Regions from separate parts of the Kitasatospora sp. NBC_00458 genome, predicted to be linked through region 2. Evidence: riboswitches for the same ligand, from Rfam matches in the RefSeq annotation. Region 2 holds a riboswitch; the other holds the start of a gene.
The links. A riboswitch is a leader RNA that binds a small molecule or an ion and turns the genes downstream of it on or off. The one in region 2 is predicted to bind glycine.

Region 1: another riboswitch for glycine. It lies ahead of gcvP (aminomethyl-transferring glycine dehydrogenase); the one in region 2 lies ahead of gcvT (glycine cleavage system aminomethyltransferase GcvT).

Annotation. Positions count from the first base shown of each region.
Region 1 covers NZ_CP107904.1:7,734,669-7,749,617, reverse strand. The annotation lists gene OG550_RS31655 (FMN-binding negative transcriptional regulator) at 1-238, shown strand, start outside; gene OG550_RS31650 (sugar porter family MFS transporter) at 498-1,910, shown strand; gene OG550_RS31645 (dienelactone hydrolase family protein) at 1,964-2,665, shown strand; gene OG550_RS31640 (MFS transporter) at 2,727-4,040, shown strand; gene OG550_RS31635 (HAD domain-containing protein) at 4,141-4,674, shown strand; gene OG550_RS31630 (CPBP family intramembrane glutamic endopeptidase) at 4,776-5,564, opposite strand; gene OG550_RS31625 (glutamate--cysteine ligase) at 5,714-7,219, opposite strand; gene OG550_RS31620 (hypothetical protein) at 7,588-8,160, shown strand; gene OG550_RS31615 (DUF5999 family protein) at 8,532-8,723, shown strand; gene gcvP (aminomethyl-transferring glycine dehydrogenase) at 8,914-11,814, opposite strand; glycine riboswitch at 12,059-12,162, opposite strand; gene OG550_RS31600 (PRC and DUF2382 domain-containing protein) at 12,386-13,753, shown strand; gene OG550_RS31595 (MFS transporter) at 13,920-14,949, shown strand, end outside.
Region 2 covers NZ_CP107904.1:5,802,816-5,817,764, forward strand. The annotation lists gene gcvH (glycine cleavage system protein GcvH) at 73-453, opposite strand; gene gcvT (glycine cleavage system aminomethyltransferase GcvT) at 529-1,650, opposite strand; glycine riboswitch at 1,865-1,971, opposite strand; gene OG550_RS24230 (enhanced serine sensitivity protein SseB) at 2,159-2,956, shown strand; gene OG550_RS24235 (enhanced serine sensitivity protein SseB C-terminal domain-containing protein) at 3,108-4,040, shown strand; gene OG550_RS24240 (ABC transporter permease) at 4,534-5,523, shown strand; gene OG550_RS24245 (ABC transporter substrate-binding protein) at 5,580-7,349, shown strand; gene OG550_RS24250 (ABC transporter permease) at 7,448-8,458, shown strand; gene OG550_RS24255 (ABC transporter ATP-binding protein) at 8,455-9,537, shown strand; gene OG550_RS24260 (ABC transporter ATP-binding protein) at 9,608-10,684, shown strand; gene OG550_RS24265 (trimeric intracellular cation channel family protein) at 10,944-11,603, shown strand; gene OG550_RS24270 (IclR family transcriptional regulator) at 11,539-12,312, opposite strand; gene OG550_RS24275 (cysteine desulfurase family protein) at 12,596-13,777, shown strand; gene mnmA (tRNA 2-thiouridine(34) synthase MnmA) at 13,827-14,949, shown strand, end outside.

The sequences.
Region 1 (14,949 bases), 1.9 Mb from region 2:
CCCGCAGACCCGGGTGCTCCCCGGCGACAGCGCGTTCGGCCGGCTCCTGCCCGGCCTGCGCGGGCTGCGGCTGACGGTCCGCGAGGTCCGCGCCAAGTTCAAGTTCGACGACAAGAAGCCGCCGGCCGAGCAGTACGCGCTGGCCGACCGCCTCGCCGAACGCGGAGCCGGCCTGGACGCGGGCACCCGCGCGCAGCTGCTGCGCCGCAACGCCCGCCGCCAGACGCCCCGGCCGTAGTCCGGCCGCGGCCCGGCACGCAGTCCGGCCACGACGCCCCGCCCCGGCACCCCGACACGAGCGCGCACCCCGGCACCCCGGCACCCCGGCACCCCGGCACCCCGGCACCCCGCATGGAACCCGGGTGCCGGGGTAGCCGGGCTGACGCCAAGTCACCCGATCAGCCCGAATTCGGGCGGAACCCGACCACCGCTGGTCGAATGTGACACGAATCCTGCCCGCTCGGCCGTGGGGCGGGCCGTCCACCCGGGGAGCGCACGTGTCCAGTACCCAGACCCATCCGGCCTCCGGTGAGGCCCACCTCGGACACGTCGTCTTCATCTCCGCGGCCGCCGCGATGGGCGGCTTCCTGTTCGGCTACGACAGCGCGGTCATCAACGGCGCGGTGACGGGCATCCAGAAGCACTTCGGGGTGGGCAACGGCGAGACCGCCTTCGTGGTGGCCATCGCCCTGCTCGGCTCCGCGGCCGGCGCGGTGGCCGCCGGGCGGCTGGCCGACCACCTCGGCCGGGTCCGCACCATGCTGCTGGCCGCCGTCCTCTTCGCGGTCAGCGGCGTCGGCTCGATGTTCCCGCCGAGCATCGAGGTGCTGGCCACCTGGCGGGTGGTCGGCGGTGTGGCGATCGGCATCGCCTCGGTCATCGCACCGACCTACATCGCCGAGGTCGCCCCGACCGCCTACCGCGGCCGGCTGGCATCCTTCCAGCAGCTGGCGATCGTGCTCGGCATCACCGTCTCCCAGCTGGCCAACTGGGCGCTCAACCAGGCGGCCGGCGGCGAGTCCACCGGCCACCTGGGCGGCATCCAGGCCTGGCAGTGGATGCTCGGTGTGGAGACCATCCCGGCCCTCGTCTACGGGCTGATGGCGCTGGCCATCCCGGAGTCCCCGCGCTACCTGATCGCCGACCACCGCGAGGAGCAGGCCCGCAAGGTGCTGCGCGAGGTCGAGGGCGACGCCGTCGACCTCGACGCCCGGGTCGCGGAGATCCGCGCGGTGCTGGAGTCCAGCCACAAGCCGCGGCTGAAGGACCTGCTGGGCGGCCGGTTCGGGCTGCTGCCGATCGTCTGGATCGGCATCGGCGCCTCCGTCTTCCAGCAGTTCGTCGGCATCAACGTGATCTTCTACTACTCCTCCTTCCTCTGGCAGTCGGTCGGCATCAACGAGTCCAACTCGCTGCTGATCAGCCTCTCCACCTCGATCGTCAACGTCGTCGGCACGGTGGTCGCGATCGCCCTGGTCGACCGGATCGGCCGCAAGCCGCTCGCCCTGGCGGGCTCCGCCGGCATGGCCGTGGCGCTGGGCACCGCCGCCTGGGCGTTCTCCTTCCGGCAGGGCACCGGCGACAGCGCCACCCTGGACGACACCCACGCCACGGTCGCCCTCGTCGCCGCCCACGTCTTCGTGTTCTGCTTCGCCTTCTCCTGGGGCGTGGTGGTCTGGGTGCTGCTCGGCGAGATGTTCCCGAACCGGATCCGCGCGCTCGCCCTGTCCGTCGCCGCCTCCGCCCAGTGGATCGCCAACTGGGCGATCACCGTCAGCTTCCCCGACCTCGCCGACTGGAACCTGTCGGCGACGTACGTCATCTACGCGGTCTTCGCCCTGCTCTCCATCCCGTTCGTGGCCTTCTGCATCAAGGAGACCAAGGGCCGCGCCCTGGAGGAGATGGGCTGAGCCCCGCGCCGACGTCCACGCCGCCGCGCGCGGCCCGTCCCCGAGAGGAAGCCATGCCCGACCAGCACGGCTCCCGGCAGAACGTCGTCTTCCCGAGCAACGGCCGCGAGGCCCACGGGTACCTGGCCCGCCCGCCGCAGGGCCTCGGCCCCGGCCTGGTGGTGGTCCAGGAGTGGTGGGGGCTCACCCCGTACCTGGCCGGGGTCGCGGACCGGTTCGCCGCCGAGGGCTTCACCGTCCTGGCGCCGGACCTCTTCGGCGGTGCCACCACCCACGACAGCGCCGAGGCCGCCCGGCTCAAGCGCGAGCTGCCGGTCGAGCAGGCCGTCCGGGACCTGCGCGGCGCGGTCGACCACCTGCTCGGCCTGGACGGCGTGGTCGGCGACGCGGTCGGGGTGGTCGGCTTCTGCATGGGCGGCGGCTTCGCCCTCCTGCTGGCCGCCGCCGAGGGCGACCGGGTGGCCGCCGCGGTGCCGTTCTACGGCCTGCCGCCCGACCCGGACTTCGAGTACCGGGGCCTGACCGCGCACGTCCTCGGCCACTTCGGCGAACACGACCGGTCGATCCCGATGGCGGCCGTGGACGAGGCGGCGACCCGGATCGGCGAGGCCACCGACATCCGTCCGGAGATCCACTTCTACCCGGCCGGGCACGCCTTCATGAACGAGGAGAACCCGCTCGGCACCTACGACCCCCTCCAGGCCCGGGCGGCCTGGCAGCGCACCCTCAGCTTCCTCCGGGGCCACCTCGGCTGACCCCTCCGGTAAGGCCCGAAACTCCCTGGACAGCTGTCCGCCCCCCTGGCATGGTCGCCGGGTGCAGAGCCAACCCCCACCCGCGCCACACCGCCGGTTCGCCTGGGCGAGCCGCAACTTCAGGATCCAGACCGCCGCCACCGTGATCGGCGGTCTCGGCAACGCCGGAGCCCCCATCGCCACCGCGTTCGCGGTCCTGGAGGGCGGCGGCTCCACCGCCGAGGTCGGCTACGTCACCGCCGCCCGGCTGCTGCCCACCGTGCTGCTGCTGGTGCTGGGGGGCGCCGTCGCGGACCGGCTGCCGCGCCACCACGTCATGGTCGGCGCCAACCTCTTCAGCGCCGTCGCGCAGGCGGGCCTCGCCGCGGTCGTGCTGGCCGGGAACGCCCCGCTCTGGCAGCTCATGCTGCTCTCCGCCGGCGGCGGCGCCGGTTACGCGTTCTACTCCCCCGCCTCCGGGGGCATGGTCCTGGAGAGCGTCGCGCCGGAACACGCCGCCCGCGCCTTCTCGGTGTACCGGATGGGCCTCAACGCCGCCCAGATCGGCGGCGCCGCGCTCGGCGGCGCGCTGACCGCCGCGGTCGGTCCCGGCTGGGTGCTCGCCCTGGACTCCGGCTGCTTCCTCATCGCCGCGGCGCTGCGGTTCCTCCTGGAGACGGTGCCGCCCGCCGCTCCGGCCGCGGGCGGCGGGATGCTGCGCGACCTGCGCGAGGGCTGGCAGGAGTTCGCCTCCCGCCGCTGGCTCTGGGTGATCGTGCTCCAGTTCTCGGTCCTGGTCGCCTGCATCAGCGCGGTGGAGGCGGTGTACGGGCCGATCGTCGCGAAGGAGCGGCTCGGAGGGGCCCGCGACTGGGGGCTCGCGATGGCGGCCTACGGCGTCGGCCTGGTCGCCACCGGCGTGCTGATGGCGCGCTGGCAGCCGCGCCGGATCCTGCTGGTCGGCAACTGGGGCGTCTTCCTGTTCGGCGCGCCCGCTCCGGCCCTGGCGCTGTCCGCCCCGCTGCCGGTGCTGGCGGCGGCGATGTTCCTCTCCGGCGTCGGGGTCACCGTCTTCGGGGTCAACTGGATGATCGCGCTCCAGCAGGAGATCCCGGCCGAGGCGTTCTCCCGGGTCGCCGCCTACGACGAGCTCGGCTCGCTCTCGCTGGCGCCGCTCGGCACGGCGCTGGCCGGGCCCGCCGCCGTCGTGCTCGGCCTCTCCGGCGCGCTCTGGGCCTGCGCCGTGCTCTGCCTCCTCCTCAGCGCCGCGGTGCTGCTGGAGCCCCAGGTCCGCCGGCTCTCCAGGCGTCCGGCCGGTGCCGGCGCCGAGAGCGGTGCCGACGACGCCGCGGACGGCCCGGCCGCACCGCGCACGGAACCCGCCCCCACCCGCTGACGCACCCCGTGCGCCCCCGTATGCGCCCTTCGGCGGGCAACCACCGGCAGGCGGGGCTCGTCCGACCAGGTGACGACGAGTGAGACCTGGGGGGCGCCCGATGCCGAAGCCACTGCTGTTCCTGGACGTCGACGGAGTGCTCAACCCGGTCTGTCCCGCCCCGGAGGCCGACTTCGACGCGCACACCCTGCTCGGCTACACGGTGCTGCTCTCCGCCCGGCACGGCAGCTGGCTGCGCGAACTGGCCGGCAGCTACGAACTGGTGTGGGCCACCACGTGGGAGGAGCACGCCAACACCCACATCGCCCCGGCGGTCGGCCTGCCGGACCTGCCGGTGGTCCGCTTCACCGGCTACACGCCGCAACCCGGCGACCCGCGCGTCCCGCTGATGGAGCTGTTCTCCGCCCGCAAGTGGGCCCCGCTGCTGCGCTACGCGGCCGGCCGGCCGTTCGCCTGGGTCGACGACCTCATCCCGGGCCGGCTGGTCCGCAACGCGCTCTGGCGCCGTGACCGCGTGCTGCTGCCGATCGACCCGGGCCAGGGCCTCGAACGCCGCCACGTGGACCGGCTGCTGGCCCGGCCGCCGCGTCCCGGCGCCCTGCGCCTGCCGACCGCCCGCCCCGGGGCCGGCTGACCCCCGCCGCCCGGACCCGCCACCCGGACCCGCCGCCCGGACCGGTCGGCCGGGCCGTCACCCGCGCCGTGCCCGTACCGCCCCGCCCGTACCGCCCCGCCTCACCCGGTCGGCAGCCAGCTCACGTGACCGGCCAGCAGCGCGTACCCGACGAAGGCCACCGTGTCGATCAGCGCGTGCGCCACCACCAGCGGCATCACCCGCCCCCACCGCCGGTACAGCAGGCAGAACACCACCCCCATCACGATGTTGCCGACCAGCCCGCCGACCCCCTGGTACAGGTGGTAGGAGCCGCGCAGCAGCGAACTCGCCGCCACCGCCGCCGGCCACGACCAGCCCAGCTGCCCCAGCCGGCGCAGCAGGTAGCCGAGGACGACGACCTCCTCCAGGATCGCGTTCTGCCAGGCCGAGGCGACCAGCACCGGGATCCGCCACCACACGTCCGGCAGCCCGGACGGCGCGACCGTCAGGTTGTAGCCGGCCGCCTGCGAGGCGAGGTACAGCACCAGTCCCGAACCGCCGATCGCGGCCGCGACCGCCGTACCCCGGCCGAGGTCGCGCAGCTTCTGCCCGAGGTCGAAGCCGAGCACCCGCAGCGCCACGCCCTCGCGGACCAGCAGGTAGCCCACCAGCACGACCGGCATCAGACCGCGGCCGACGTAGTACAGCTGCCAGAGCAGGTCCAGCCAGGGCCGGCCGGGGGCGCGCGAGCCGTTCAGCGTGGCGACCTGCCGGCCCAGGTTGAGCGGTTCGGTGAGCGAACCCGCGAAGCTGATCAGCGCACCGATGCCGCTGGCCCCGAGCGAGAGGCCGAGGACGGTCAGCAGCTCGACCCCGAGCAGCCGGCGGGTGGGCTTCGCGGTCTCCGGTTCGGTCGGGACGGTGGTCACCAGGTGCTCCAGCACGGACGGCGGCGGACGGGCGTCGCTCCGGCCGTCGGCCGACCACCGGAGCGGTCATCCTTCCACAGCGCGTCCCGGGCACCCCCGGTGGACCGGCCCGAGACCAGCCGGGGGCACCGGGGGCACCGGGACCGGCCCTACCCCACCGGCCAGGTGTGCACCGGCTCCCCTCCGCGCGAGTACTCCATGTACCGCCGGGTCATCGCCGCCAGCGCCGCCGGCCGGTCCATCCCGTACTGCTCGCGCAGCCGGTGGAAGGTCGCGCTCTGCCAGGCGGCGCCGTTGGTCCGGCGCAGGCAGCGCTGCTCGATGATGCCGAGGTAGCGGTCCCGGTCGGCCGGCTCCACGCCCCAGGCGTCCAGTCCCTGGTGGGCCATCGGCAGCAGTTCGCCCAGCACCAGGTCGACCGCGGGCACCGCGGTCAGCGCGCTGCCGCGTCCGGCCCGGCCGTGCCGCGGCCACTGGAAGACCGCGTCGACGCCGTAGCGGGCCGCCTGCCGGAAGTTCTCGTCGGCCCGTTCGAACGGCAGCCTGGTCCAGATCGGCCGCGACTGCTCGGCCAGCACCCGGACCACGCCGTAGTAGAACGCCGCGTTGGCGAGCGTGTCGGCGACCGTGGGCCCGGCCGGCAGCGCCCGGTTCTCCACCCGCAGGTGCGGCACCCCGCCGCTGACGTCGTACACCGGGCGGTTCCAGCGGTAGATGGTGCCGTTGTGCAGCCGCATCTCGGCGAGCCGGGGCACGCCGCCGGAACCGAGCACCTTCACCGGGTCCTCGTCGTCGCAGATCGGCAGCAGCGCCGGGAAGTACCGCAGGTTCTCCTCGAACAGGTCGTACGCCGAGTCGACCCAGCGCTCGCCGAACCAGGTGATGGGGCGCACCCCCTGTGCCTTGAGCTCCGCCGAACGGGTGTCGCAGGCCTGCTGGAAGAGCACCGGCCTGGTCTCCCGCCACAGCTCCCGGCCGAACAGGAACGGCGAGTTGGCACCGAGCGCGAGCTGGGGACCGCAGATCGCCTGGGCGGCGTTCCAGACCGAGGAGAACCGCTCGGGCGTCACCTGCAGGTGCAGCTGGAGCGAGGTGGCGGCCGCCTCGGCCACCATCGTGATGGACTCCAGCTGGAGGTGCTCGACCCCCTCGATGTCCAGCGTGATCTCCTCGCCCCGGGCGGCCAGGATCTGGTCGCTGAGCAGGCTGTACCGCTGGTTGTGGGACATCGCGTCCAGCCCGGTGTGGCCGTGCTCCAGGGTCGGCAGGATCCCGACCATGACGATCCGCGCCCCGGCCTCCCCGGCCCGCCGGTCGGCGTAGCGCAGTCCGGTGTCGATCTCCTCGCGCAGCTCGTCGAAGACGTGCCCGCAGAGCCGGTGCGGCGCGATGTTGACCTCGATGTTGAACCGGCCGAGCTCGGTCTGGAAGTCGCTGGAGCCGATCGCGGTGAGGACCTGCCCGTTGTTCATCACCGGCAGGCCCTGCTCGTCGGCCAGGTTGAGCTCGATCTCCAGCCCCATCACGGCCCGTGGCCGGTCGAACCTGTCCTCCTGGAGCATTCGGCCGAACACGTCGAGGCAGGACTGCAGCTTGCGCCGGTAGAGCTGCCGGTCCGACAGGTCCGCCCGCGTCGCCACGACCTTCTCGCCCATGATCCCCTCCTCCTGAGCCGGCCGGCCGACCGACCGTGCAAGCATCATGCCCACCCGGAAGATCGATACCCGAACGCTTCGATCGGCTTGCAATGCAAGGGAACTGATGCCGTTTCAGCTAATCTGCCGACTTGCTCGGCGCCACCGCCTGTGATAAACAGGTCACCCTGCGCACCTGTTCGAGTAGAATTCGCACTGCCCCACGGCCCGGCCCGCTTTCAGCCCGAGACCACCAGTCGACGGCGGCCGCGCCGGCACCGCGATCCTGCCCAACCGGACAAGGCCCAGGTTCCGTCACCGTCGACGCACCATGCCATGCCGGTATGCCGCACTCGCACGCCGATCTCGCACGGAGAGGCGACCTTGCCATGACTCTGCAGACCCCCCAGCCCCCGCCCAGCGCGCTCCGCGCCGTCCTCGCCGCACTCGACTCCGAGACCGCGCTGCGCCAGCCCGCCGCCGCCGCGCTCCGCCATCCGACCGGAGCACTGCTCCCCGCGCATCCGCTCGCCGTCCACGTCCTGGACGGGCCGCGCGCCGACCTCGCCGCCGCCCGGCGGACGGGGTGGCGCTTCCTGATCAAGGACGGCGCCGAGGTGGCCGCCGCGGCCGAGGTGGTGCAGGGGGCCGAGGGCCACACCTTCTCGCACTTCACCGCCGGTCCCTACCTGGACTCGACGGTCCGGGCGCTGCGCCAGGCCTGGCAGCTCGCGCAGTCCTCCAGGGCCCGGCGGCAGCCCCGGCTGCTGACCTTCCCCGGCCAGTACGCGACGGCCCTGTGGCTGCACGGTCCGGACGGCGACACAGGCTCGGACCTGCTGATCCCGCTGGCACCGGCGCCGCTCGGGGTCACCGCGCACCGCGCCCACCCGGCCGCCGAGCTGCTGCCGCTGCTGGCCCGGACGCCGATCGGCCGACCGCTGCTGCTCGGCTCGCCCTGAGGTCGGGCGCCCCACCCGGCGCACCGCCCGCTCGCACCCCGACCCGCCCGGTCATCGCCCGGGCGGGCCATTCGGCATGGCCCGTCCGGGCCGGGCGCCGGATGGCCCACCTGGAACCGGCCGCACGCCGAATCCACCCGAACGGGTGATCTCTGCCCGGGGGTTGTGGCGCATGTCACGAAATCGCTGCGCGCGCGTCCCCGGATGCCGACACTGGGAACCAGCGTGGAAGGACCTGCTGTCCTACCCACTTGAGTGCCGGTCCACACCTGGCCCGGCGCCGGACAGAATCCGACCACCGCGGCAGCGCCCGACGGCAGACCGGCGGCACCGTGTCACGGGGAGGATCGCAGAGCGAAGCGAGGGTACACATGTGCCAGCACCGTCCTGAGTGCCCGCCGGCCGAGTCCGAGGACCGCGAGGCCGCCGTCCCCGTGGCCTGCCACCCGGAGCAGGGCTGGAGCCTGCTCTGCAACGGCGTCCTGCTGTTCGAGGACACCGGCGAGCTGCTGCCCGACGGCCGGGTGATCGCTCCCCGCCGCCAGACCGTCCAGGCGGGCTGACCCGCCCCGGACCGGCCGGGCACGGAACCACCGGGCACGGAACCACCGAGTACCGAACCACCGGAAACCGACCGGCCCGGGTACCGACCGGCCCGGACCTCCACGGAACACAGGGCAGGGCCCCGGCGGAACGCTCCGCCGGGGCCCTGCCCCATCCGTGTCCGTGCGGACCGGCCGTACCGGTCCTGCGTCAGACGCCGTACTCGTCCAGCGGCGGGCAGGAGCAGACCAGGTTGCGGTCGCCGTACGCGCCGTCGATCCGGCTGACCGGCGGCCAGTACTTGTCCGACGGGTTCACCCCGGCCGGGAAGACGGCCTCCTGCCGCGAGTAGCCGTGCGCCCAGTCGCCGACCAGCGTGGCGGCGGTGTGCGGGGCGTTGCGCAGCGGGTTGTCCTCGGCGGCCCACTCGCCCGAGCCGACCTTCTCGATCTCGGCGCGGATCTCGATCATCGCGTCGCAGAACCGGTCGATCTCGTGCAGGTCCTCGGACTCGGTCGGCTCGATCATCAGCGTGCCGGCCACCGGGAACGACATGGTCGGCGCGTGGAAGCCGTAGTCGATCAGGCGCTTGGCGATGTCGTCCACCGAGACGCCGGTCTCCTTGGTGAGCGGGCGCAGGTCGATGATGCACTCGTGCGCCACCAGGCCGCCGGGGCCGGTGTAGAGCACCGGGAAGTGCGGCGCCAGCCGCTTGGCGATGTAGTTGGCGTTGAGCACCGCGACCTGGGTGGCGCGCTTGAGGCCCTCGCCGCCCATCAGCCGGACGTACGCCCAGGAGATCGGCAGGATGGCCGCCGAGCCCCACGGCGCGGCCGAGATCGGGCCGACGCCGGTGGCCGGGCCGGCCTCCGGCTGCAGCGGGTGGTTCGGCAGGTACGGCGCGAGGTGCGCGCGGACCGCGACCGGGCCGACGCCCGGGCCGCCGCCGCCGTGCGGGATGCAGAAGGTCTTGTGCAGGTTCAGGTGCGAGACGTCCGCGCCGAACTTGCCCGGCTTGGCCAGGCCGACCAGGGCGTTCAGGTTGGCGCCGTCGACGTAGACCTGGCCGCCCGCCTCGTGCACGGCCGCGCAGATGTCGGTGATCTCGGTCTCGTACACGCCGTGGGTCGACGGGTAGGTGACCATCAGCACGGAGAGCTGGTCGCGGTGCTGCTCGATCTTGGCCTTGAGGTCGGCCACGTCCACGTCGCCGTCGACGAGGGTCTTGACGACGACCACGCGCATGCCCGCCATCACCGCGGAGGCGGCGTTGGTGCCGTGCGCGGAGGAGGGGATCAGGCAGACGTCGCGCTGGGTGTCGCCGTTGGCGTGGTGGTAGGCGCGGACGGCCAGCAGGCCGGCCAGCTCGCCCTGGGAGCCGGCGTTCGGCTGGATGGAGACGGCGTCGTAGCCGGTCACCTCGACGAGCTGCTGCTCCAGCTGGCGGATCAGGGTGAGGAAGCCCGCGGCCTGGTCGACCGGCGCGAACGGGTGCAGCTGGCCGAACTCGGGCCAGGTCACCGGCTCCATCTCGGTCGTCGCGTTGAGCTTCATGGTGCAGGAGCCCAGCGGGATCATGCCGCGGTCCAGCGCGTAGTCGCGGTCCGACAGGCGGCGCAGGTAGCGCAGCATGGCGGTCTCCGAGCGGTGGCTGTGGAAGACCGGGTGGGTCAGGTACTCGTCCTCGCGCAGCAGCGCGGCGGGCAGCGCCTCGGCGCCCTCCGCCACCTCGACGCCCTCGACGCCGAAGGCCGCCCAGACCGCCGCCAGGTGCTCGCGGGTGGTGGTCTCGTCGGTGGAGACCGAGATCCGGTCCTCGCCGTCCTGGTACACGTTGACGCCGTTGGCGCGGGCGGCGGCGGCGATCTCCGCGGCGCGGCCCGGGACGACGGCGGTGACGGTGTCGAAGAACTCGCCGTGCAGCAGCTCGACGCCGCCGGCCGTCAGGCCCTCGGCCAGCGCGGCGGCGTAGCGGTGGGTGCGGCGGGCGATGTCGGCCAGGCCGTCCGGGCCGTGGTAGACCGCGTACATCGAGGCCATCACGGCGAGCAGCACCTGGGCGGTGCAGATGTTGCTGGTGGCCTTCTCGCGGCGGATGTGCTGCTCGCGGGTCTGCAGCGCGAGGCGGTAGGCGCGGTTGCCGTCGACGTCGACGGAGACGCCGACCAGGCGGCCGGGCAGCGAGCGGGCGTACTCTGCGCGCACCGCGAGGTAGCCGGCGTGCGGGCCGCCGAAGCCCATCGGCACGCCGAACCGCTGCGAGGTGCCGCAGGCGATGTCGGCGCCGAGCGAGCCCGGGGACTTGAGCAGGGTGAGCGCCAGCAGGTCGGCGGCGACGGCGACGATCGCGCCGAGGCCGTGGGCCTGCTCGATCACCGGGGTGAGGTCGCGGACCACACCGGAGGCGCCCGGGTACTGGAGCAGCACGCCGAAGACGCCGCGCTCGGCGATCTCGGCCGGGATGCCCGCGGACAGGTCGGCGACGACGACCTCGACACCGGTCGGCACGGCGCGGGTGTTGATGACCGCGACGGTCTGCGGCAGGGTCTCGGCGTCGACCAGGAAGACACCGCCCTTGACCTTGGTGACGCGGCGGGCGAGCGCCATCGCCTCGGCGGCCGCGGTGCTCTCGTCCAGCAGGGAGGAGCCGGAGGTGGCCAGCCCGGTCAGGTCGGAGACCAGGGTCTGGAAGTTGAGCAGCGCCTCCAGGCGGCCCTGCGAGATCTCCGGCTGGTACGGGGTGTAGGCGGTGTACCAGGCCGGGTTCTCCAGCACGTTGCGCAGGATCACCGGCGGGGTGAAGGTGCCGTAGTAGCCCAGGCCGATCATCGGCTGGAGCACCTGGTTGCGGCCGGCCAGCTCGCGCAGCTCGGCGAGGACCTGGGCCTCGCTGCGGCCCGCGGGCAGGTCGAGGGCGGTGATGGAGCGGATCGCCTCGGGGACGGCGGCCGTGGCCAGCTCGTCCAGCGAGCCGTAACCGACCTGGGCCAGCATCTTCTCCTGCGCCGCGGCGTCGGGGCCGATGTGGCGGTTCTCGAAGGGGCTGGCCTGTTCGAGCTCGGTGAGGGTCGCGGGGGTGGTGGGGCGTCCCGAGTTCGGCTGGGCGTTCATGGTGGTCGAGGCCTCCTGGTCACGGACCGGCGGGGGTACGTACGCCGGACGGCTTCGCCGCTGCGGAGAACAGCGGAGCGGCCTGCGGCGGACGAACCCGACAGGCCTCCCCCTCTGTCATCGGGACCTGAGAGCTTCACCCGCGCGGGGGCGCGGTGGGCGCGCCCCGCCGGCTTGCACCGTCGGTGAGGGTGGTGTCCGCCGGCTCCCTCGCCCGCAGTCCTGCCCTGCTTTCCAGAGTGACCTAGCCCACACGGTACGGATGCCTGAGAGATTCCGGGGAGGAGTTGCTCCTTCGGCGCCCCGACCAGCGCTTTCGACTGTCGGGGACTCTCCCGCGCGGGCTCGGCGGTCGGGCCCAGGGTACCAGCGGGAGGCCCTTCGATCACGGGTGCGTCAGGTCACTCGGCCGGTTCGCCCGTGACCCGGACGGCGCACCGCCCGGCCCGTCCGGCCCCGCCCCGGTCGCGGGCGTCCGGTTCATGGCTTTTGGTGTGAAGTGGCGGGCAGGACGGGCGGGCCGGCCGCCGTCCTGCGGGGATTCCGCAGGATCAGCGCACTGGAGGAAAGAGTGCAGACCGATATCGACCCCCGGGACCTCATCGGCCACAAGGCGGTCGACCGCAACGGAGACAAGATCGGCACCATCGACGAGGTGTACCTCGACGACGCCACCGGCCGGCCCGAGTGGGCCGCCGTGCGGACCGGCATCTTCGGCCGCGACGCCTTCGTCCCCCTCACCACGAGCGAGTTCTCCGGTGACGAGCTGCGGGTGCCGTACGACAAGTCGCTGGTGAAGGAGTCACCGGACTTCGGCGTGGGCCAGCACCTGTCGCCGGCCCAGGAGCTCCAGCTCTACCGCTACTACGGGCTGGACACCGTGCTGGACGGGCAGCCCCCGGCGGGCGACGGCTCCGGTTCCGAGCCGGCCGACCTCGACTTCGGGACGACCGCGTCGAACGGCACCCCTTCGAACGGCACCCCGGCCGCCGCCCCCTCGAACGGGACCCCTTCGAACGGCACCCCGAACGGCACGCCCTCGAACGGCTCACCCGGCACGGACACCGCCCCGTCGAACGGCGCACCCCTCGCGGGCACCGCGGCACTGGCGGGGACGGCGGCCGGCATCCGGGACTCCTCTCCCGCTCCGTCCGCCGCGGCACCCGCCAAGTCGCTCACCTTCCACACCGCCGCGTCCACCGCGGCCACCCCCACCACCAGCCCGGCAGCCGGCCCCGGCAAGCCGGCCGACCCCGGCACGGAGGCCAACGTGCGAACCCTCGCCACCCCCACGCCCGTCGCGGCGCCCCCGGCGGCGGAGCCGCGCCCGCAGAGCACCGCGGCGCCCTCCCCGGCCGCGGGCTCCCAGCAGCCGGCCGCGCAGACCGCCCAGCCCTCCCCGGCCGCCGCCCCGCGCCCGGCCGGCGGTCCGGCCCCGTCCGCCCCCGGCGGCCCGGTGGAGATCACCTGCCGCGAGGAGCGGCTGGACATCACGACCGAGTGGCACGTCGTCGGCACCGCGAAGCTGCGCAAGTACGTGACCAGCGAGCCGGTCGAGCGCCGGGTCCCGGTGGTCCGCGAGCGGGTCCGGGTCGAGCGGATGCCGGTCGGCGAGGCCGAGCGGGCCGCGCTGAGCGATAAGGACATCGCCGAGGCGGTGGAGGAGGTCACCCTGCGCGAGGAGCGCCCGGTGGTCCGCAAGTACCTGGCGCCGATCGAGCGGGTCCGCCTGGTGGTGGAGCGGTACACCACCGAGGAGGTGATCCGCGACGAACTGCGGCGCGAGCACGTCGAGGTCCACGACGACACCGCGACCGCCCCGGCCTCTCCCCCGCCCGCCGCGCACACCCCGCCGGACTCGTCCGTCCCCCCGGTCGGTCCCGTCTCCCCCACCCCCGAGGACTCGGTGCGCCCGCTCCCGCTCAGGCCCCTGGTCTGACCCCGGACCCGAAGGACCCCGGCCGATCCGGCCGGGGTCCTTCTGCGTTCCGCGCCGGCCGAACCCTTCGACTTTGCCAAGGCTTAACCAATGGATATTTGACACTCTGAAGTATCTCCCGGCATGGTTACTTCAGTTCATTCACTATGTACGGGAGGAAGCAACCGTGAGTGAGGCACCACAGCCCACCACCGCGGCCGAGAAGCAGAGCACCGCCCGGGTCCTGCCGGCCCTCATCCTGGCGATGCTGTCGTTCAGCGTGGTGCAGACCGCGGTCGTCCCGATCCTGCCCTCGCTCGCCAAGGAACTGAACGTCTCCGGTTCCAGCATCACCTGGCTGATGACGGCCAATCTGCTCTCCGCCGCCGTGCTCACGCCCCTGCTCGGCCGCTTCGGCGACCTGCGCGGCCGCAAGCCGATGCTGCTGATCTCGCTGACCGGTCTGGTCGCGGGCTCCGCGCTCGCCGTCTCCACCCACTCCTTCACGTGGCTGGTCGTCGCGCGCGTCCTGCAGGGCGCCGGCGGTGGCGTGCTCCCGCTCGCCATCAGCATCGTCCGCGACGAGCTGCCCAAGCAGAAGGTGACCGGCGGCGTCGCCGCCATCAGCGCCTCGATGGGTGTCGGCAGCGGCCTCGGCCTGGTCGCCACCGGCCTCCTGCTGGAGCACTGGAGCTACAAGTCGATCTTCTGGATGGGCCTGTTCTTCGGCCTGCTCGCGGTCGCCCTGGTCGCCGTCCGGGTCCCCACCGACCCGGTCACCGACAAGGAGGGCGGCGCCGACCCGCTCGGCGCGATCACCCTGGCCGGCTGGCTCTCCGCCCTGCTGGTCGCGGTCAGCCAGGGCAACACCTGGGGCTGGACGTCGACCCGCACCCTCGGGCTGTTCGCCGTCGCCGCCGTGGTCGCACTGGTCTGGGGCGTCATCGAGGTCAAGGTCAAGCACCCGCTGGTCGACATGAAGATGATGTCCCGCCCGGCCGTCGCCTTCACCAACCTGGCCGGCCTGCTGATCGGCTTCGGCATGTACGGCTCGTTCATGGTGATCAGCAACTTCGCCCAGACCCCGGAGAAGTACGCCCACTACGGCTTCACCGCCACCGTGCTGCACGCCGGCGTGATGCTGCTGCCGTCCGCCCTCGGCTCGATGGTCGCCGCCCCGGTCGGCGCCCTGCTGATCGCCCGCCGCGGCCCGCGTC
Region 2 (14,949 bases):
CGGCAGCGGGCGACGGGAGGGCGGAGCCGGTGGGCGAGGGGCGGCCGCCGCGCTGCGGCCGCCCCGGACGGCTCAGGCCGAGGGGTTGGTGAGCGCGGTGTACTCGTCCGCGCTCAGCAGCTCGTCGGTGGACTCGACGCGGACCTTGAACAGCCAGCCGCCGTCGAAGGGCTCGCCGTTGACCAGCGCGTTGTCGTCCAGGACGGCCTGGTTGACCTCGGTGATCTCGCCGGTCACGGGCGAGTAGAGGTCGCTCACCGACTTGGTGGACTCCAGCTCGCCGCAGGTCTCACCGGCGGTCACGGCGTCGCCGACCTCGGGCAGCTGCACGTAGACGATGTCACCGAGGGCGTCGGCGGCGTGCTTGGTGATGCCGACCGTGGAGACACCGTCCTCGGCGACGGTCAGCCACTCGTGCTCCTTGGTGTACTGCAGGTGCTGGGGGTTGCTCATGACGTCATTCTCCAGGATGGGAAGCGGGTACGGCGAAGCGGCCCGGTGGGCGGGCACGCCTCGGGAGGGGGAGGGTCAGCGGGCGCGCTTGTAGAACGGCAGCGCCACGACCTGGACCGGCTCGTGCTTGCCGCGCACGTCCACCGCGACGGTGGTGCCGGGGGTCGCGTGCGCCGCGTCCACGTAGGCGATCGCGATCGGCTTGCCCAGGGTGGGGGAGGGGGCGCCGGAGGTGATCCGGCCGATCGGCCCGCCGTCGGCGGAGACCACGCTGTACTCGGCGCGCGGGACGCGCTTGCCCTCGGAGACGAGGCCGACCAGCACCCGCGGCGGGTTGGCCTCGGCCTCGGCGGCGGCCCTCTCCAGCGCCTTGCGGCCGACGAACGCACCCTCGTTGGTGGTCTTGTCGAAGCGGACGACCCGGCCCAGGCCGGCGTCGAACGGGGTCAGCTCGGTGGACAGCTCGTGGCCGTACAGCGGCATGCCCGCCTCCAGGCGCAGCGTGTCGCGGCAGGACAGGCCGCACGGGACCAGGCCGCGGCCGGAGCCGGCCGCGGTCAGCGCCTGCCAGATCTGCTCGGCGTCGCCCGGGTTGCAGAAGATCTCGAAGCCGTCCTCGCCGGTGTAGCCGGTGCGGGCGAGCAGCACGTCGCGGCCGGCCACCTGGGCCGGGAGGATCGCGTAGTACTTCAGGCCGGGCAGGTCGGCGTCGGTGGTGTCGGCCAGGATCGCGGTGGCCTCGGGGCCCTGCACGGCGATCAGCGCGTAGGTGTCGCGGTCGTCGGTGACGACGGCGTCGAAGCCCTTGGCGCGGGCGATCAGCTCGTCCAGGACCAGCTGGGCGTTGGAGGCGTTGGCGACGACCAGGAAGGCGTCCTCGCGCAGGCGGTAGACGATCAGGTCGTCCAGGATGCCGCCGTCCTCGGCACAGATCATGGTGTAGCGGGCGCGCAGCACGCCGAGCGCGGAGACGAAGCCGACCAGCGCGTGGTCCAGCATCTCGCCGGCCTGCGGGCCGGTGACGGTGATCTCGCCCATGTGCGAGAGGTCGAAGAGACCGGCCTTCGTGCGGACGGCGAGGTGCTCCTCGCGCTCGCTGCCGTAACGCAGCGGCATGTCCCAGCCGGCGAAGTCGGTCATGGTCGCGCCGAGGGCGCGGTGCAGCGTGTCGAGCGCGGTCAGGCGGAGGGACGACATGGCCAGGAACTCCTCGGTCGGGGCACTCAGGGGTGCACGCGCCGGAACCGGCCCTGCTCGGGACCGACCCTGCGCGCGGGCATGCGGCGGCTGGGCCTCCCCATCTGTCGTCGAACCTGAGAGCTTCACCGCGCACTGTCCTGCAAGGGACAGCATGGCGGCTTGCACCGTGGGTGGGCGGACGGCAGGGCCGTGCGCCGCTTTCCAGATGTGCCTAACCCGTGCGGTAGGGGTGCCTGAGAGATTCCGGGGAGGACTTGCTCCTTCGGCGCCGGCTGTGCCGCCTGAACGGGGCACTCCGGACTCTCCCGCGCGGGTTCGAGCGGCCGGTATGGAGTTAGGGGCCCCGGCGGCGAAGACACCGGAGTCGCGGACATCATGGCACGTCCGTCCGGATGAGGGGAGGGGGGGAGGGTGCGGACCGGGGCGGCGGGGCGCCTCGGAGCAGGGCCGGGGCGGTGCCCGCTAGGCTGCGGGCGTCGGCGAGCAGAGGGCGGTACAGCGGCGCATGGGGAACCCGGTGGAGCAGCAGCAGGGGTGGGACGGCCGGGAACAGGTGCCGTCGGGCGGGGGCGGGTGGCCGGCCAACGAACTGGAGCAGGTGCTCACCGCCGCGCTCGGCGACCCGGGGGCGACCCCCCGGGTGATCGAGGTGCTGGCGCGCAGCCAGGTGTGGATCCCGCTGCCGGCCGGCGGCGACCCGCAGGGCGAGTCGCTGGACCTGCCGACGACCGAGCTGGCCGGCGAGCCGTACGTGCCGGTGTTCTCCTCGCAGGAGGTCTTCCTCCAGCAGGCGCAGGGGATGGCCTTCGCGGTCGCGCCGGTCTGGGAGTTCGCCCGCGGGCTGCCGCTGGGGATCGGGATCGCGGTCAACCCCGGGGCCGCGGTCGGGATCCCGGTGCCGCCGGAGGGCGTGGCCGAGCTGCGCCGCGGGCCGCGCGAGGACCGCTGGGAGGTCCAGGACGGGCCGTCCGGCGGCCGGGTGGCCCTGCGCGAGCCGGTGCCGGGCGAGGACCCGGAGCTGTTCCTGGCCGTCTGCCGGAACGAACTGTCCGCCCTGCCCGGGGTGTTGACCGCACGGCGGGCACTGGCCAGTGTGGAGGGCGAACCCACCGTGATGTTCGTGGGCGTGCAGCTCGATCCGCTGGCCCCGGCCGATCCGGGGGCGGTGAACGAGGCGCTGGGGCGCGCACTGGGAACCGCGCCGCTGCCCGGCGGCGTCCACCTCGTACTGCTCGACCTCGCGGACGACCCGGTGGTCGACTGGTTGCTGAACCGGGTCGCCCCCTTCTACACGAGGGGTTGATCCGGCCCCGGGCCGCCGTCCGGCGGGCGAGCGGGACGGACCCTGGCACGTCGGCGTGGCGGTGGTCGGTGGCGCCCCATAGGGTGCGTGCTGACGGCCGCCGGGCCGCCGGAGGCAGACGAGGAACGAAGAGGCGCAGCGAGGTGGGCGCATGAGTGCGGGAGCGGTAGCTGGCGGTGCACCGGGGCCCTGGGGCCAGGCACCCACCGGGCGCCCGGATCCGGGCGCGCTGGAGCGTGCCCTGCGCGAGGTGGCGCCGGAGCGCTACGAGGCGTACGAGACACTGCTGCACGCGCTGGCCGAGGGGCAGGTCTGGATGCTGCTCTGGCACGGGACGCCGGGCAGCGCGGACGCCCAGTACGGGAACATGGAGATCAGCGGCCACGGCTACGCGCCGGCCGTCACCTCGCCCGAGCAGCTGGCGGCGTCCGGCTGGGCGCGGGCGCACGAGGTGATCTCCGGCCGGGAGATCGCGGCCTCGCTGTACCGGACCCGCTGGGGGCTCTGGCTGAACCCGCACGCGCCGGGCGGCGGCGTCGGGGTGCCGTGGGCGGACCTGCGGCGGGTCGCGGCGGGGCTGGACCGGCTGCCGGCCGGTCCGTTGAAGCTGAGCGAGCCGCAGGTGCCGGCGCAGCAGTTCTTCGCGCTGCTGGAGCGGCAGGCGGTCGAGGTGCGGGCGGTGCGGGCGCTGCGGCGGGCGTGGGTGCGTCCGACGGTCGGCGAGCCGTACCTGGCGATCGGCCTGGACCTCTACGAGAGCTCGCCGCCCACGGTGGAGGCGGTGCGCGCGCTGATGCAGCGGGCGATCGCGGTGGCGCCGGAGGGCCTGGCCGTCTCGACGGTGGCGATGGCGGACGAGTTCGACCCGGTGGCGCTCTGGATGCGGGCCAACGCGCGCCCGTTCTACGACCGGGAGGCGGCCGGGCAGGCGCGTCCGCAGGCGCCGTACCCGCCGGTGCCTCCGCCGCCGTACGCCTCGCAGCAGGGGCCCGGGTACGGGTACGGCACGCACCCGCCCGCGCAGGGCTGGCCGGGGCAGCAGCCGCCGCCCCAGGGGCCGTGGCCCGGTTACCCCGGACGCTGATCGACCAAACAACACATTAACTACCCTTTACCGAGACCGGTTTGACGAAAAGTCAGACCGGTCTCGACGTTTTCCGGACGAACTTCCCGAAGTGGGTGGAAGTCATCTTGACATGGCTGCTACAGCTGTGTGAAGAGGGATATGCCGGAGATTCGGGAGGTGCATGGGTGCAGATCACAGTTGGGCATCTGTCGGTTGTGAGGACTGGCGTAAGCCAGTTCGGATGGCAGAGAGTTCTGCAACAGCCGCCGCGCGTGGTTGGCGCCTCACAAAGGCGAACGCGCTGACGGACCGCATGATCCACGTGATGCCCATGCCGCGTGGCAGCAGTACTGAGCACGCCGCCGTACCGCTGGGAACACCGCAACCCGTACCTCCGCATGTCCGCACCTCCGCATGTCCGCACCTCCGCACGTCCGCACCAGCCGTACCGCCGATCCCGGCGTCCGGCACCCGTGGGCCGGCCACCGTCGGCGAGGGGACCGAACTGACCATGACCGCACCCATCAAGACCGCCGGGAACGCTCCGGAGGCAGACGCCGCCGCGAGCCCGGCCAAGAAGATCGAGGGCCGCTCGCTCGGCCGGATCGCCTGGACCCGCTTCAAGCGGGACAAGGCCGCCGTCGCCGGCGGCGTCGTGGTGATCCTGCTGATCCTGCTCGCCGTGCTGGCCAAGCCGATCGAATCGGTGTTCGGCCTCGACCCCGACGCACTCAACCAGGACCTGCTGGACGCCAACCTCGGCGGCCTGCCGCTGGGCGACTGGGGCGGGATGAGCTGGGACCACCCCCTCGGTGTCGACCCCCTGCAGGGCCGTGACCTGCTCTCCCGCGTCATCGAGGGCTCCTGGGTCTCCCTGCTGGTCGCCTTCGGCGCGACCCTCCTGTCCAACACCATCGGCGTCGTGCTCGGTGTGATGGCCGGCTACTACGGCGGCTGGGTGGACACCCTGATCAGCCGGGTGATGGACGTCTTCCTCGCCTTCCCGCTGCTGCTCTTCGCCATCGCGATCTCCGCCTCGCTCCAGGGCGGCGCGTTCGGCCTGCACGGCCTCCCGCTGCACATCGCGGTGCTGATCTTCGTGATCGGCTTCTTCAACTGGCCCTACATGGGCCGGATCGTGCGCGGCCAGACCCTCTCGCTGCGTGAGCGCGAGTTCGTCTACGCGGCCCGCAGCCTCGGCGCGCGGGGGCCGTTCATCCTGTTCAAGGAACTGCTGCCGAACCTGGTCGGTCCGATCCTGGTCTACTCGACCCTGCTGATCCCGACCAACATCCTCTTCGAGGCCGGCCTCAGCTTCCTCGGCGTCGGCATCCAGGCACCCCAGGCCTCCTGGGGCGGGATGCTCAACGACGCCATCCAGTACTACCAGGTGGACCCCCAGTACATGGTGGTCCCCGGTATGGCGATCTTCCTGACGGTGCTCGCCTTCAACCTGCTCGGCGACGGGCTCCGTGACGCCCTCGATCCCAAGAGCAACTGACCCAGCGTCAGGACCCTCCGTTCGGCCACCACTTCCTCAAGGGGTTGATCCCACCCATGCGTAGGTCCCGTACCGTCGCACTGACCGCCGCAGCCGCCGCCGCGGTCCTGGTCGTCACCGGCTGTTCGTCGAGCTCCAAGAGCGACGACGCCAAGTCCACCGCCACCGGCAGCTCCGCGGCCGGCGGTGCCACCGGTGCCGACGCGGGCACCAAGGGCATCGTCAACGCCTCGGACAAGAAGGGCGGCACCGTCACGTACGAGATGCGCGGTACGCCGGACTCCCTGGACCCGGGCAACACGTACTACGCGTACATCTACAACTTCTCCCGCCTGTACGGGCGTCCGCTCACCACCTTCCAGCCGGACGGCCAGAAGCTCGTCCCGGACCTGGCGGAGTCGCTCGGCACGCCGAGCGCGGACGGCCTGTCCTGGACGTACAAGCTGCGCGCGGGCCTGAAGTACGAGGACGGCACGCCGATCACGTCCAAGGACGTCAAGTACGCGGTCCTGCGCTCGAACTACGCGCCGGAGGTCAACTCCAACGGGCCGACGTACTTCAAGGAGATGCTGGTCGACAACGAGACGCCGTACCAGGGTCCGTACAAGGACAAGGAGGGCGACCTCAAGTCCATCGAGACCCCGGACGACCAGACCATCGTCTTCCACCTGAAGCACGCCTTCGCGGACTTCGACTACCTGGTCTCCGCCCCGCAGACGGTGCCGGTCCCGAAGGACAAGGACACCGGCTCCAACTACGTGAAGCACGTCATCTCCTCGGGCACCTACAAGTTCGAGAGCTACGAGGACGGCAAGCAGGCGGTCCTGGTCCCGAACACCAACTGGGACAAGAGCACCGACCCGATCCGCAAGCAGCTGCCGGACAAGATCGTGCTCAAGATGAACATCGAGCAGTCCACGATCGACAAGGACCTGCTGGCCGGGAACGCCCAGGTCGACCTGGTCGGCGCCGGCGTCGACCAGCAGACCCAGGCGAAGATCCTCCAGGACCCGAAGCTCAAGGCCAACACGGACAACGCCTACGGCGGCCGCCTGGTCTACACCGCGATCAACTCCAAGGTCGCGCCGTTCGACAACGTCGAGTGCCGCAAGGCCGTCCAGTACGCCATCGACAAGGTCTCGGTGCAGACCGCGATCGGCGGCCCGATCCGCGGCGCCGTCGCCAACACCGTGCTGCCGCCGGACATCCCGGGCCACGAGGACTTCAACACCTACCAGACCAAGGACAACAAGGGCGACGAGGCCAAGGCCAAGGAGGCCCTGAAGGCCTGCGGCAAGCCCGAGGGCTTCAGCACCGTCCTCACCGCCCGCACCGAGCGCGGCCCGGAGATCGCCGCCGCCACCTCGATCCAGGCCGCGCTGAAGAAGGTCGGCATCAACGCCGAGATCCAGCAGTACCCGCAGGGCAAGTACCTCTCCGACCACGTCGGTGTCCCGGCGTTCAACAAGGAGAAGAACGTCGGCCTGATGATGATGCAGTGGGGCGCCGACTGGCCGACCGGCTACGGCTTCCTGCAGCAGATCGTCGACGGCCGCTCGATCAAGGCCTCCGGCAACAGCAACCTCGCCGAGCTGAACGACCCCGAGGTCAACAAGCTGATCGACGACGCCGCGGTCAACACCGACAAGGCGGCCCGCGAGAAGATCTACGCCCAGATCGACAAGAAGGTCATGGACGCGGCCGTCTACGTGCCGCTGACCTACTTCAAGGTCTTCCTGTACCGCCCGGACAGCGCCACCAACCTCGTCTCCACGCCGGCCTTCTCGGGTGAGTACGACTACCTGAACATCGGCACCACCAAGTAAGAGCCTGGCTCCGCATCCCTGAAGGCAGGTGAAGGCAGCGGCGCCCGCCGTCGTCCGGAGGATCCCGGACGGCGGCGGGCCGCCGGAGCCGCCCAACTGTGTTTGCCTACATCATCCGCAGGACGCTGGCCGCCGCGGTGCTGCTGCTGGTGGTCAGCGCGGTCACCTTCGCGATCTTCTTCCTGCTCCCGCGACTGGCCGGCGAGACCACCGACCAGCTGGCCGCCCAGTACATCGGGAAGAACCCCTCCCCCGAGGCGATCGCGGCGGTCAAGAAGAACCTCGGCTTCGACCAGCCGCTGTACACCCAGTACTGGAACTTCCTGAAGGCGCTGGTCTCCGGTGCCGAGTACCAGTTCGGCCCCGACCCGGCCACCTGCCACGTGCCCTGCTTCGGCTACTCGTTCAAGAACCACCTGGAGGTCTGGCCGGAGCTCACCAAGCGCATCCCGGTCACCATCTCCCTGGCCATCGGCGCCGCCGTCGTCTGGCTGGTCTCCGGCGTCACCACCGGCGTGATCTCCGCGCTCAAGCCGAAGTCGATCTTCGACCGGCTCTCCATGGGCATCGCCCTGGCCGGCGTCTCGCTGCCGGTCTTCTTCACCGGCGCCCTGCTGCTCACGCTGTTCAGCTACGAGTGGCCGATCCTGGACAACCTGCAGTACACCAACTTCACCGACGACCCGCTGATGTGGGCCCGCAACCTGATCCTGCCGTGGATCTCGCTGGCCTTCCTGTACTCCGCGCTCTACGCCCGGCTCACCCGCGCGGGCATGCTGGAGACGATGAGCGAGGACTACATCCGCACCGCCCGGGCCAAGGGCCTGGTCGAGCGGAAGGTCGTCGTGCGGCACGGCCTGCGCGCCGCCCTCACCCCGGTCGTCACCATCTTCGGCATGGACCTCGGGCTGCTGCTCGGCGGCGCGCTCATCACCGAGCAGGTCTTCTCGCTCCAGGGCGTCGGCTTCTTCGCGGTCTCCGCGATCAAGGACAACGACCTGCCGAAGATCCTCGGCGTCACCCTGCTCGCCGCGTTCTTCATCGTCCTGTGCAACCTCGTGGTTGACCTCCTGTACGCCCTTGTCGACCCCCGGGTGAGGCTGTCGTGACCGAGCTCCAGAAGACCACGGCACCCGTGGCCGCCCCGACCGGGGACGCTCCGAGCGGCGAGGCCTTCCTCTCCGTCCGGGACCTGCGGATCCACTTCGACACCGACGACGGCCTGGTCCGCTCGGTCGACGGGGTCAGCTTCGACCTGAACAAGGGGCGGACCCTCGGCATCGTCGGCGAGTCCGGCTCCGGCAAGTCCGTCACCTCGCTCGGCATCATGGGCCTGCACCGCTCCAAGCGGGCCCGGATCAGCGGCGAGATCCGGCTCGACGGCGAGGAGCTGATCGCGGCCGGCCCGGACCGGGTCCGGCAGCTGCGCGGCCGCGAGATGGCGATGATCTTCCAGGACCCGCTCACTGCGATGCACCCGTACTACACGGTCGGCCAGCAGATCGTCGAGGCCTACCGGGTGCACCACCCGCAGGCCGGCAAGAAGGAGGCCCGGGCCCGCGCGATCGAGATGCTCGACCGGGTCGGCATCCCGCAGCCCGACCGGCGGGTCGACGACTACCCGCACCAGTTCTCCGGCGGCATGCGCCAGCGCGCCATGATCGCCATGGCACTGGTCAACGACCCCTCGCTGCTGATCGCCGACGAGCCCACCACCGCCCTGGACGTCACCGTCCAGGCGCAGATCCTGGACCTCATCCGCGACCTCCAGGAGGAGTTCGGCTCCGCGGTCATCATCATCACCCACGACCTCGGGGTGGTCGCCGAGCTCGCCGACGACATCCTCGTCATGTACGGCGGCAAGTGCGTCGAGCGCGGCCCCGCCGAGACCCTCTTCGACGCGCCCGAACACCCCTACACCTGGGGACTGCTGGGCTCCATGCCGCGCCTCGACCGGGAGCTCCAGGACCGGCTCGTCCCGGTCAAGGGCACCCCGCCCAGCCTGATCAACGTGCCCTCCGGCTGTGCGTTCCACCCGCGCTGCCCGTACGCCGACCTGACCGGCGGGCGCTCGGCCGACGAGGTCCCGGCACTCATCGAGGCCGCTGCCGGACACCACGCGGCCTGCCACCTCGCGGCCGCCGACCGGCACCGCATCTTCGCCGAAGAGATCGCGCCCCGGCTGTGAGGCCCGCCCCGGCCGCGCGCCCCGACCCGAGGGTGAGCCCCGCCCCGTACCACCATTCTGGAGAGAACCGATGACGGACACTCAGGCGGCGGCCATCCCTTCTCCCGCACCCGCCTCCGACCGGGAGCCGCTGCTCCGGGTGGCCGGCCTGACCCGGCACTTCCCGATCCACGGCGGCCTGATGCGGCGCCAGACCGGTGCCGTCCGGGCGGTCGACGGCATCGACTTCACCGTCAACGCCGGCGAGACCCTGGGCGTGGTCGGCGAGTCCGGCTGTGGCAAGTCCACGATGGGCCGACTGGTCACCCGGCTCGACGAACCCACCGCCGGGAAGATCGAGTTCGAGGGCACCGACATCACCCACCTGGGCGTCGGAGCGATGCGGCCGCTGCGCCGCGACATCCAGATGATCTTCCAGGACCCGTACTCCTCGCTGAACCCCCGGCACACCGTCGGCACCATCGTCGGCGCGCCGTTCCGGCTGCAGAAGGCCGATCCGCCCGGCGGGGTCAAGAAGGCCGTCCAGGACCTGCTGGAGCTCTGCGGGCTCAGCCCCGAGCACTACAACCGCTACCCGCACGAGTTCTCCGGCGGCCAGCGCCAGCGCATCGGCATCGCCCGGGCGCTCGCCCTGCGGCCCAAGATGATCGTCGCGGACGAGCCGGTCTCGGCCCTCGACGTCTCCATCCAGGCCCAGGTGGTCAACCTGCTCGACGACCTCCAGCAGGAGCTCGGCCTGACCTACCTGATCATCGCGCACGACCTCTCGGTGGTCCGGCACGTCTCCGACCGGGTCGCCGTGATGTACCTCGGCAAGATCGTCGAGATCGCCGACCGGGACTCGCTCTACCGCAGCCCGATGCACCCGTACACCAACGCCCTGATGTCCGCGGTGCCGGTGCCCGACCCGCGCCGCAAGCAGCGCGGCGGACGCGAGCGGATCCTGCTCAAGGGCGACGTGCCGTCCCCGATCAACCCGCCCAGCGGCTGCCGGTTCCGCACCCGCTGCTGGAAGGTGCAGGACGTCTGCGCCAGTCAGGAACCGCCGCTCGTCGCGCTCGCCTCCGGGCACCAGGTGGCCTGCCACTTCCCGGAGAACGCCCCCGGGGCCACCCCCGGCGACGACCGGGCGGCCGCCTCGGTGTGACCCGCGTCGGCGGCGTCGGTCGCGTCGATCGCGCCTGTTGCGTCGCCCGTGCCGGCCGCGTCGGCCGCATGACGCCGGAAGGCCGCCCGCCCCCAGCCCCACGGCTCCGGGCGGGCGGCCTTCCGGCGTCCGGGGCGTCCCCGCTCCGGGTGGACGGCTCGGACGGCCTGCTCGGGCGGCCTGTTCGCGCGGAGGTTCGGACGGCCTGTTCGAGTGGACGGTTTGGGGCGGTCCCGACAATCGGGTCCATAGTGGTCCGGTGACCTCGCAGATCTTCCCCTCCGACGTGCAGCAGTCGCTGGACCTCGTCGGCATCTTCGTCTTCGCCCTCTCCGGAGGGCTGCTCGCCGTCCGCAAGAACATGGACATCTTCGGCATCTGTGTGCTCGCCGAGGTCACCGCACTGGGCGGCGGGGTGATGCGCGACCTCGTCATCGGCGCCACCCCGGTCGCCGCCTTCAGCAACCTCGGCTACTTCACCACCCCGCTCGCCGCCGGACTCGTGGTCTTCTTCCTGCACCCCGAGGTCGAACGGATCAACCGCGCCGTGCAGACCCTCGACGCACTCGGCCTCGGCCTGTTCTGCGTGACCGGCACCGTCAAGGCGCACGACTACGGGCTCGGCGCCGTCCCGTCCGTCGCCCTCGGCATGGTGACCGCGGCCGGCGGCGGCGTGATGCGCGACGTGCTCGCCGGCGAGATCCCCTCGCTGCTCCGCTGGGACCGCGAGATCTACGCCGTGCCCGCCCTGGTCGGCTCCACCATGGTCGTCGTGCTGATCGCGCTCGACCGGCTGACCGCCGCCACCGGCACCGCCGCCGCGCTGACCGCCTTCGTGCTCCGGATGCTCGCCCTCAAGTACGGCTGGCGCGCACCGCGGGCCTGGCACCGCAACGGTTCTCGCACCAGCGAGGAGTAGGCGAGCCGCCGTACGCCAGCGAGACCGCCTCGGCCGTGCACAGCAGCTCCGGCACCAGCCGCACCAGCTCCGCGGGCGACACCCGGTCGGTCGGCGCCGAGATCGCGCAGGCCGCCACGGCCCGCCGGTCGCTGCCGGCCACCGGCGCGGCCACGCAGGTGACCGCCTCCCGGTGCTCGGCGGACTCGGCGGCCCAGCCCCGGCGGCGGACCGCCGCCAGGTCGGCGGAGAGCTCCGCCTCCGGCCTGCCGTCCCCCGGCAGCCCCGCCAGCAGCACCCGGCCGATCGCCGTCCCGGCCGCCGGCGCCCGCCGCCCGATCCGGCTCGGCCGCCCGGTGCCGCCGGTGCCGCCGGTGCCGTCGTCCCACCGGCCCGCCAGCTCGTCCAGGTACAGCACCTCACCGTCCTGCAGCACCGCCAGCTGCACGGTGCAGCCGCTGCGCTCGCCGAGGGCGGCCAGGTACGGCGCGGCGACCTGGCGGACGTCGATCTCCTCCAGCGCCCGGTTCGCCAGCGACAGCACCTTGCCGCCGAGCCGGTAGCGGCGGTCCGACTGCCGGTGGACGAAGCCGTGCTCCTCCAGCGTGCGCAGCAGCCGCAGCGCGGTCGACTTGTGCACGCCGATCGAGGTGGCGGCCTGTTCGAGGGAGACCGGGCCGTCGCCGAGTGACCCGAGGAGGGTCAGCGCGCGATCGACGGACTGCGACATGCCGCCCCCTGTCCTGGTTTCGGTCCGGGTCCTGGTTCCGGTCCGGGTCCTGGTTCCGGTCCGGCCGCACACCGGTGGCCGTCAGGCTAACCGCTCGCGACGCGCGCCCCGCACCGGGCCCCGGCCGCTCCGCACCAGGCGGCCCGGCTCTGCCCCTCCGGCTGCCCGCCCGGGCACGACGGTCCTCCACCGGCCCGGCCGGGGGCGGCCGGTGGCCGGATCGGTACGGTGGGCGGATCGGCCGCCGGACCGCAAGCCGGAGGCCCTCTACAATCGGATGGTTATGCCATACCTGGACCATGCGGCGACCACGCCGATGCTGCCCGAGGCGATCGCCGCGATGTCGGCACACCTGGGGGTCGTCGGCAACGCCTCCTCCCTGCACGCGGCCGGCCGCCGGGCCCGCCGCGTGGTCGAGGAGGCCCGCGAGTCGCTGGCCGACTCGCTCGGCGCCCGGCCCAGCGAGATCGTCCTCACCGGCGGCGGCACCGAGTCCGACAACCTGGCCGTCAAGGGCCTGTACTGGGCCCGCCGCGGCGCCGACCCGGCCCGCACCCGGGTGCTCTGCAGCCCGGTCGAGCACCACGCGGTGCTCGACGCGGTGCACTGGCTCGCCGAACACGAGGGCGCCACCGTCGAGTACCTGCCGGTGGACGGCCTCGGCCGGGTCCACCCGGCGGCGCTGCGCGAGGCGGTCGAACGCGACCCGGCCTCCGTCGCGCTGGTCACCGTCATGTGGGCCAACAACGAGGTCGGCACCGTCCAGCCGGTCGCCGAACTCGCCGCCGTCGCAGCCGAGTACGGCATCCCGATGCACGCCGACGCGGTCCAGGCGCTCGGTCAGGTCCCGGTCTCCTTCGCCGACTCGGGACTCACCGCGCTCACCGTCACCGGCCACAAGATCGGCGGCCCGTTCGGCATCGGCGCACTGCTGCTGTCACGCGGCTCGACACCCGTCCCGCTGCTGCACGGCGGCGGCCAGGAACGCGACGTCCGCTCGGGCACCCTCGACGCACCCGCCGCCGCCGGCTTCGCCGCCGCCGCGGAGATCGCCGTCGAACGGCGCGCCGACCACGCCGCCACCCTCGGCGCACTGCGCGACGAACTCGTCGCCGCGGTGCTGGCCGGCGTCCCGGACGCGGTGCTCAACGGCGACCCGGCGGCGGACGGACGGCTGCCCGCCAACGCCCACTTCTCCTTCCCCGGCTGCGAGGGCGACGCGCTGCTGATGCTGCTCGACGCCCAGGGCATCGAGTGCTCCACCGGCTCGGCCTGCTCCGCCGGCGTGCCGCAACCCAGCCATGTCCTGCTGGCGATGGGCGTCGACCCGCTGCTCGCCCGCGCCTCGCTCCGCTTCTCGCTCGGCCACACCTCCACCCGGGACGACGTCACCGCCCTCACCGAGGCCATCGGACCGGCCGTCCACCGCGCCCGCAACGCCGGTCTCGCGTCCGTCCGGCGCTGAGGAAACCCCGGCGGAATGCCCGACCGCACCACGTACGCTTGGATGCATCATGACTGACTTCCCGGGTGCCCCGACCGCTCCGTCCACCGGCCGCCTCCGCGTGCTCGCGGCGATGTCCGGCGGGGTCGACTCCGCCGTCGCCGCCGCCCGCGCCGCCGAAGCCGGGCACGAGGTGACCGGCGTGCACCTGGCGCTGTCCAGTAACCCGCAGTCCTTCCGCACCGGCGCCCGCGGCTGCTGCACCATCGAGGACTCCCGGGACGCCCGCCGGGCCGCCGACGTGATCGGCATCCCGTTCTACGTCTGGGACCTCGCCGAGCGGTTCCGCGAGGACGTCATCGACGACTTCGTCGCCGAGTACGCGGCCGGCCGCACCCCCAACCCGTGCCTGCGCTGCAACGAGAAGATCAAGTTCGCCGCGCTGCTCGACAAGGCGGTCGCGCTCGGCTTCGACGCCGTCTGCACCGGCCACTACGCGCGGATCGTCGACCTGCCGGGCGGCGAGCGCCAGCTCCACCGCGCCGTCGACGGCGCCAAGGACCAGTCCTACGTGCTCGGCGTGCTCGACGCCGACCAGCTCGCCCACTCGCTCTTCCCGCTCGGCGACACCACCAAGGACGTCATCCGCGAGGAGGCCGAACGGCGCGGCCTGGCCGTCGCGAAGAAGCCCGACAGCCACGACATCTGCTTCATCGCCGACGGCGACACCCAGGGGTTCCTGGCCCGCCACCTCGGCGCCGCGACCGGCGACATCGTCGACACCGACGGCGCCAAGCTCGGCGAGCACGACGGCGCCTACGGCTTCACCATCGGGCAGCGCAAGGGCCTGCGGATCGGCCGCCCGGCGGCGGACGGCAAGCCGCGCTACGTCCTCGACATCTCGCCGGTGAACAACACCGTGACGGTCGGCCCGGTCGAGGGCCTGGACGTCACCGCGCTGACCGCGATCCGGCCGCGCTGGTGCGGGGACTCCCCGGCGTCGGACGGCCGCTACACCGCCCAGCTGCGCGCCCACGGCGAGGAGGTGCCGGTCACGGCGGCGGTCGTCGACGGGGAGCTGCACGTCCGCCTGGACTCCGCCGTGCGCGGCATCGCCCCGGGGCAGGCGGTCGTGTTGTACGACGGCACCCGCGTTGTCGGCTCGGCCACCATCGCCACCACGGAACGCCCGG